Linked DNA regions of Acaryochloris sp. CCMEE 5410. The protein of the gene in region 2 interacts with the protein of the main gene of each other region in a pairwise test. Links are inferred from orthologs where the notes say so. Each region holds a gene or a part of one and is shown on either strand. Other genes may lie near its edges.

Region 1 (3,234 bases), 1.8 Mb from region 2 along the record:
AGCGCCTGAGCCTGTTCTTGGTAGTCGGCAACCGTCAAAGTCTCAGTAGGGTCACAGATATCAATGAGATAGTGAGGAACATCTTCTTGATCCGTTACAGAAGGTTTCGCAGTACCAATATCAAACCCCCGATAGATCTGCCGGGAGTCAGCACTGAGAATAGGCCCTCCCAAACGTTGGGCTAAAGCTAGTGCCAGAGAGGATTTCCCTGTCGCCGTTGGCCCACAAATTACGATCAACCCTGGCGTCATTCCTACTGAATCCTAAAGAATTAATAATGCAACCCCACGGTAAACAGCCCTTAAGACAGGTCTAAAATCGCTTAAAAGGCATTTGTGATAGAATTTGGGGGGTTTTTTGTATTTGCCCAAATCAACACTGCTTTAAGTCGCTTATAGGAGCGCTTCACTACATGGCCACAAACTACAGTGCAGATCAGATTCAAGTCCTGGAAGGATTGGAACCGGTTCGGAAACGTCCTGGGATGTATATCGGCAGCACTGGCCCCAGAGGTTTGCACCACTTAGTGTACGAGGTGGTCGATAACTCTGTCGATGAAGCCCTTGCGGGTCACTGTAAGCATATTCACATTTATTTAAATGAGGACGGTTCTGTCCGAGTCACCGATGATGGCCGCGGCATCCCCACCGACAAGCATCCCACTACAGGCAAATCGGCCCTAGAAACCGTGATGACCGTCCTCCATGCGGGCGGAAAGTTTGATGGGGATAGCTATAAAGTGTCAGGCGGACTCCACGGGGTAGGTATTTCCGTAGTTAACGCCCTCTCCGAATGGGTGGAAGCGAAAGTCTGGCGCAATGGCAAGGTTCATACCCAGCGATTTGAGCGAGGCATTCCAAAATCTGAATTAATCGCCGAACCCACCGATCGCAAAGAATCGGGAACCGCCATTACGTTTTTACCCGACAACACGATTTTTACCGTCACCACAGAATTCGACTATAAAACCCTTGCTAGCCGTTTGCGGGAACTCGCCTACCTGAATGCCGGGGTAGAAATTTCTTTCCACGATAACCGTCTGGAACTCCTAGAAGCCGACGAGCCCAAGGTTGAGACCTACCGCTACGATGGCGGAATTAAGGAATACGTTGATTACATGAACCGGGACAAAGAACCCATTCATGAAGAATGCATCTATGTAGAAGGAGAACGCAATAATGTTCAGGTCGAGGTAGCCCTGCAATGGTGCCGGGATGCCTATTCTGACAACCTGCTGGGATTTGCCAACAATATCCGCACCATTGATGGAGGTACCCACTTAGAAGGTCTGAAGACGGTGCTCACCCGGACCATGAACTCCCTGGCTCGGAAGCGCAGCAAGCTTAAAGATGGCGATTCTAACCTTGGGGGTGAACATATTCGGGAAGGCTTAACTGCCGTTATCTCCGTCAAAGTGCCGGAACCCGAATTTGAAGGCCAGACTAAAACCAAGTTGGGTAATACAGAAGTGCGGGGGATTGTTGATTCCCTCGTGGGTGAAGTACTCACGGAGTATTTAGACTTTCACCCCAATGTGGCGGATTCTGTGATTGAAAAAGCCCTGCAAGCCTTTAACGCCGCTGAAGCCGCTCGTCGGGCCAGGGAACTCGTTCGTCGCAAGTCGGTACTGGAATCCTCGACCCTACCTGGGAAGCTCGCAGACTGTAGTTCCCGTGACCCTAGTACATCAGAAATTTACATTGTGGAGGGAGATTCTGCGGGAGGGAGTGCGAAGCAAGGACGCGATCGCGGCTTCCAAGCCATTCTGCCCTTGCGAGGTAAAATCCTCAACATCGAGAAAACCGATGATGCCAAGATCTACAAAAACAATGAGATTCAGTCTCTGATTACTGCCTTGGGTCTCGGCATTAAAGGCGAAGAATTTGACGTCTCCCAGCTTCGCTATCATCGGATCATTCTGATGACGGACGCTGATGTAGATGGCGCTCATATTCGGACGCTCCTACTCACCTTCTTCTATCGCTATCAGCGAGAACTGATTGACCAGGGCTATATCTATATTGCCTGTCCCCCCCTCTACAAAATTGAGCGAGGTCGATCTCACTACTATTGCTATAGCGATCGCGAACTTCAGAACCTGGTTCAACATGAGTTCCCTGCGAATGCTAACTACACGATTCAGCGGTTTAAGGGCTTAGGAGAAATGATGCCAACCCAGCTTTGGGATACCACCATGAATCCCGAAACCCGGACCCTCAAACAAATCGATATTGAGGATGCGGCGGAGGCGGATCGGATTTTCACGATCCTGATGGGCGATCGCGTCGCTCCTCGCCGAGAATTTATCGAGACCCACGGTCCTCGACTTAACCTCGCTGAACTCGATATCTAGGAGCTGCCATGACTCAAACCATCAAAGATCCACTCCGTTGGACGACAGCAGATATTGAGTCCTTAGCAGCGGATGAATGGAAACGTTATGAAATTATTGATGGAGAGTTGTTTGTGACTCGGGCACCGCATATTTGCTGCGGGACGCATTTATGCCAGATTATTGTTGTGGTCTGAAGAAACAAACCAGGGCCAACCCATCCTGACTCCGGGCTTGATTTTCTCTGATGCCGATAATGTGAGTCCCGATGTGGTTTGGGTGAGCAATCAGCGTCTGGCAGCGATTGTTGATGAAGAAGGCCATTTAACGGGCGCACCGGAGTTGATTGTGGAGGTGCTGTCAGCAGGGGGGAGCAATGAACGTCGAGATAAAGAAGCGAAGTTGAAATTGTATTCCTTAAAAGGAGTGCAAGAATACTGGATTGTTGATTGGCGATTACAACAGTTAGAAGTCTACCGACGAGACGATGCTAGACTGCGGCTTTATCAGACGCTTCTAGCAGATGATGAAATCTCATCCCCTCTATTACCAGGCTTTTCCTGTGGCGTAGACCGTTTCTTTTAGAGACGTTTTAATTGCCCTATAGGATGTCTGCTCAATCAACCTCTCCAGAGTTGAATGGTATCGGATTGATATTTGCAATACCCGGCATTAATCAGCGGAGATTCTCTAAAGCCGCGAGTAATCCGGCAAGGATGGCTAGCAGGACCAAACCCCAAATTACAAAGCCAGGAAAAAAAGTAATTACCTCTAAACCGCGAAGGACATAGACAGCGATCGCACCGGACAGAAAGAAGAAAAACCACTTCGCGGCCCATGATCGTGCAAACTGTCCCATGTTCTATCCTTTGTTGCTAGGTCTATGTTAGCCAAAACTCATT
Region 2 (3,869 bases):
AGAAATCAAAGTCTTCAAGGTCTCATGCTGAACATAAACTTGATTGGAAAATACTGAGATTCCGTTGGAAACCTCAATTTTTAACTCCAGGAGATCAACATCAAACCAGACTTTGCATATGCGAATTCCTAAATTCATCAGTGTATCGGTCATTCTCTGGATGTGATCAAAGTTAGAGCATAGCTAATCCAAGAACTAACTCCAAACCCAATCTCTATCATCCACCTCTTTTCAGCTTGAAGTGCCTTACTCCTTGCCCTAAACTCTTCGCGGATGCGCTGCTTCAAAGCCCATTTTGTAATCAGCCCAACATTCACTAATGAACATAGAAGCAACACTGAAAATCACTGATCAATAACGAGAGTAGAGCCCATCACGCAATACGGGTCATAATCCGCCGCAAATTCTGAAAAAAGATTATTTTTCTGCAAAGATGTCCTTACTCTACGTCACTTTAAAAAACCGTTGTAGTTAGCAAAATCTACAGGCAAGGCCATTTAATATTTACAGATTTCTAGTGAATTACTTTACGGGTCAGAATTGATTATGGTGGCAATCTTTGAAAGCAAGACTAGGAGCAAGCTTTGTGAGCTATTAGCAACGCTGCAAATGCAGCCGTCAAGCATCAAAACATGATAGAATAACTGCTGTAATTGGGGGTAAATAGCTTAATTTTTTAATGATATTAATGGTAAGTCGTTATTGATCAAGCTATTTCTCAACTAAGCATCTTTTTAGGAGTTTTTCAAACCATATGACCTTCTCCTCTGATCCAGCGCAGGACCGCATTATTCTCACAGATCTACGGGATGAAATGTCGCGCTCCTACCTGGAATACGCCATGAGCGTCATTGTTGGTCGGGCCTTGCCAGATGCTAGAGATGGCCTCAAACCCGTGCATCGACGTATCTTATACGCCATGTATGAGTTGGGTTTAACCCCTGATCGCCCCTTCCGGAAATGCGCTCGTGTGGTTGGGGAAGTATTGGGTAAATATCATCCCCATGGTGATACGGCAGTATATGACGCCTTAGTGCGCATGGCGCAGGACTTCTCCATGCGTATGCCTCTGATTAATGGCCATGGAAACTTTGGATCGATTGATAACGATCCACCTGCGGCCATGCGATATACAGAATGTCGCTTACAAGCCCTCAGTACGGACTCGCTTCTACCCGATATTGAGCAAGAAACCGTTGACTTTGGCGATAACTTTGATGGGTCACAGCAAGAACCCCTTGTCCTGCCTGCTCGCATCCCCCAGCTATTGATCAACGGATCTTCAGGAATTGCGGTGGGGATGGCAACCAATATTCCTCCCCATAACCTGGGAGAAGTCATTGATGGTCTAGTGGCCCTCATTCATAATCCTGAGATTACCGATCTGGAGTTGATGAAACTCATTCCAGGCCCTGATTTCCCTACAGGGGGCCGGATTTTAGGAACAGCTGGCATTCGTGAAGCCTATACCACCGGTCGTGGCTCCATCACCATGCGTGGAGTGGCTGAGATTGAAACCCTAGAACAATCCGGGCGTCCTGATCGGGAAGCCATTATCATCACAGAATTGCCGTTCCAGACCAATAAAGCAGCTCTGATTGAACGAATTGCTGAAAACGTTAACGACAAGCGCCTAGAAGGCATTTCGGATATTCGCGATGAGAGCGATCGCGACGGGATGCGAATTGTGATCGAACTGAAGCGGGATGCTTATCCCCAAGTGGTTCTTAACAATCTCTACAAACAAACCCCCATCCAAACGAATTTTGGGGCCAACATGTTGGCCTTGGTGGGCGGTGACCCCCAACTTCTCAGTTTAAAGCAGTTCCTCAGTGTCTTTTTGGAATTCCGGGAAGATGCGGTTCTGCGGCGAACTCGTTATCAGTTGCGTAAAGCCCAAGAGCGCGATCATCTCTTGCAGGGATTGCTGATTGCTCTGGGTAACTTAGACGCTGTCATTCAGCTGATCCGACAAGCGGCTGATTCTGCCGTTGCTCGTCAGGAACTGATGGACAGATTTGGACTGTCGGAAACCCAAGCTGATGCCATTCTGCAGATGCAGCTCCGCCGACTAACGGCCTTAGAAGCTGAAAAAATCGAGCGAGAACACCAAGATCTACAAGAGCGCATTGCTGATCTTGAAGATATTCTGGCCCGTCGCGAACGGGTGCTAGAGATTATCGAAACAGAAGTCACTGAACTTAAAGCCAAATTTGCCAGTCCCCGCCGCACTTTAATTGAGGCCAATCTGGCCGATCTAGACGATATTGACCTGATTGCCAACGATCAGGCCGTGATTTTGGTAACAGAGCAGGGTTACGTCAAGCGGATGCCTGTCGATACTTTTAATGCTCAAAGCCGAGCTACACGAGGCCGAGCCGGGGCAAAAATTAAAGAAGATGATGCAGTAGAGCATTTCTTTGGCTGTTGTGACCATGACAGCGTGTTATTTTTTAGCGATCGCGGCGTCGTATACTGCCTGCGTGCCTACCAAATTCCCGTTAGTTCCCGTACGGCTAGGGGTGTGCCTTTAGTGCAGCTCTTACCCATTCCACGAGAGGAAAAAATCACCTCCGTTATCCCCGTCAGCGAATTTAGCGAAGACGAATATTTGGTGATGATGACCGCTGGCGGCTTTATCAAGAAAACTGCCCTAGCGGCTTTCAGCAATATTCGAGCCAATGGCTTAATCGCGATTTCCCTAGAAGAAGGAGATTTGCTGCGCTGGGTGCGGTTAACCCGAGCAGAAGACAGTATCGTCATTGGCTCTCGCCGAGGCATGTCCATCCATTTCCGAGCGGATCATCAACAGCTACGGCCTTTGGGACGAGCTACCCGGGGAGTACGGGCCATGCGTCTGCGAGAAGGCGATGAATTTATCGGTATGGACATTTTACCCAGCAGCGTTGTGGCAACCTTAGGAAACGCGACGGATGCAGAAGAGGAGGAGGCGGATGATCCAGATATTGTTGTTGAAGATGATGCCAACGAAGAAGAATCCGAAACCATTGAACAGCCAGGGCCTTGGGTATTAGTGATCACCACTAATGGCTTTGGTAAGCGGGTGCCCGTGGCCCAATTTAGACTGCAAAATCGGGCCGGCAAAGGGGTCACTGCGACTAAATTCAAAAAGCTAAAGACCCCTGATCAAATGGCTGCCCTGCGCATCGTCAATGCTGAAGACGAGCTGATGTTGGTCACGAGCCGAGGCATTGTGATTCGACAAGCGGTAACAGATATTTCGTCCCAGTCTCGCGCAGCCACTGGCGTCCGAGTCCAACGATTGGATGAAGATGACTATATTGCGGCAGTTGCTCTAGTGCCCCCCGAAGATCTCTCTGATGAGGAAGGTGAAACTGAATTAGAGTAATTCAGTGGAAACAATGACATCTAGGAACCTTTTCCTTAGTGCAGCTCCTAATCCATAGATGCTAAAGCCCGTAACGAAACAACACGGTTACGAATACCGTTTCGTGTGGATATTCCTGGGCACGGCACTACTTTCCATCGCCTGTGAACAGGTTCCTAGCCAAAATGCGGTTCCTGTCTCTGATGATGAGCAAGCAGAGCAGCGTCAATTCCCTCGATCCATCGCTGAGGAGACTGACTTACTGCAATGTTCATGGGATAGCAGTCAATTGCCAATCTCTAATAGAGAAAGCTTCAATCGGAAACCTGCCCAGCCCAATTGGGGGATCGGTTTTTTAGTTGAACGTCGCTCACAATCAGATCCTTCTGCAAGAAATATAGCTGTTCTTAATCTTGGAGATGAGTGGCTAAATCGTCTTTGCTTACCGTTATATGATTCTGCGCAGGGTAAACCGTGGGGAGTTCTAACAGGGAAATGGGTCGTCGATTTATCAGACTCG

Evidence for each region. The genes of interacting proteins can lie anywhere in the genome.
Region 1: the proteins of gyrA (region 2) and gyrB interact in binary tests that used the Escherichia coli proteins (3 or more experiments, as listed by UniProt). The link is inferred for Acaryochloris sp. CCMEE 5410 from one-to-one orthologs.

What each region holds. Positions count from the first base shown.
Region 1 is NZ_AFEJ02000001.1:1,965,428-1,968,661, forward strand. The notes cover bases 1-2,882. They hold gyrB (DNA topoisomerase (ATP-hydrolyzing) subunit B), read left to right. Parts: upstream 1-412; coding sequence 413-2,353; downstream 2,354-2,882. Other genes in these bases: miaA (tRNA (adenosine(37)-N6)-dimethylallyltransferase MiaA), read right to left, coding at 1-251. In the rest of the region: ON05_RS08765 (hypothetical protein), read right to left, coding at 3,009-3,191; ON05_RS08770 (diacylglycerol/polyprenol kinase family protein), read right to left, coding at 3,214-3,234. UniProt on the Escherichia coli protein: DNA gyrase negatively supercoils closed circular double-stranded DNA in an ATP-dependent manner to maintain chromosomes in an underwound state.
Region 2 is NZ_AFEJ02000001.1:3,744,029-3,747,897, reverse strand. What follows is about bases 408-3,570. They hold gyrA (DNA gyrase subunit A), read left to right. Parts: upstream 408-754; coding sequence 755-3,370; downstream 3,371-3,570. Other genes in these bases: ON05_RS17275 (hypothetical protein), read left to right, coding at 3,429-3,570. Outside these bases: ON05_RS17285 (hypothetical protein), read right to left, coding at 1-153; more of ON05_RS17275, read left to right, coding at 3,571-3,869. UniProt on the Escherichia coli protein: A type II topoisomerase that negatively supercoils closed circular double-stranded (ds) DNA in an ATP-dependent manner to maintain chromosomes in an underwound state.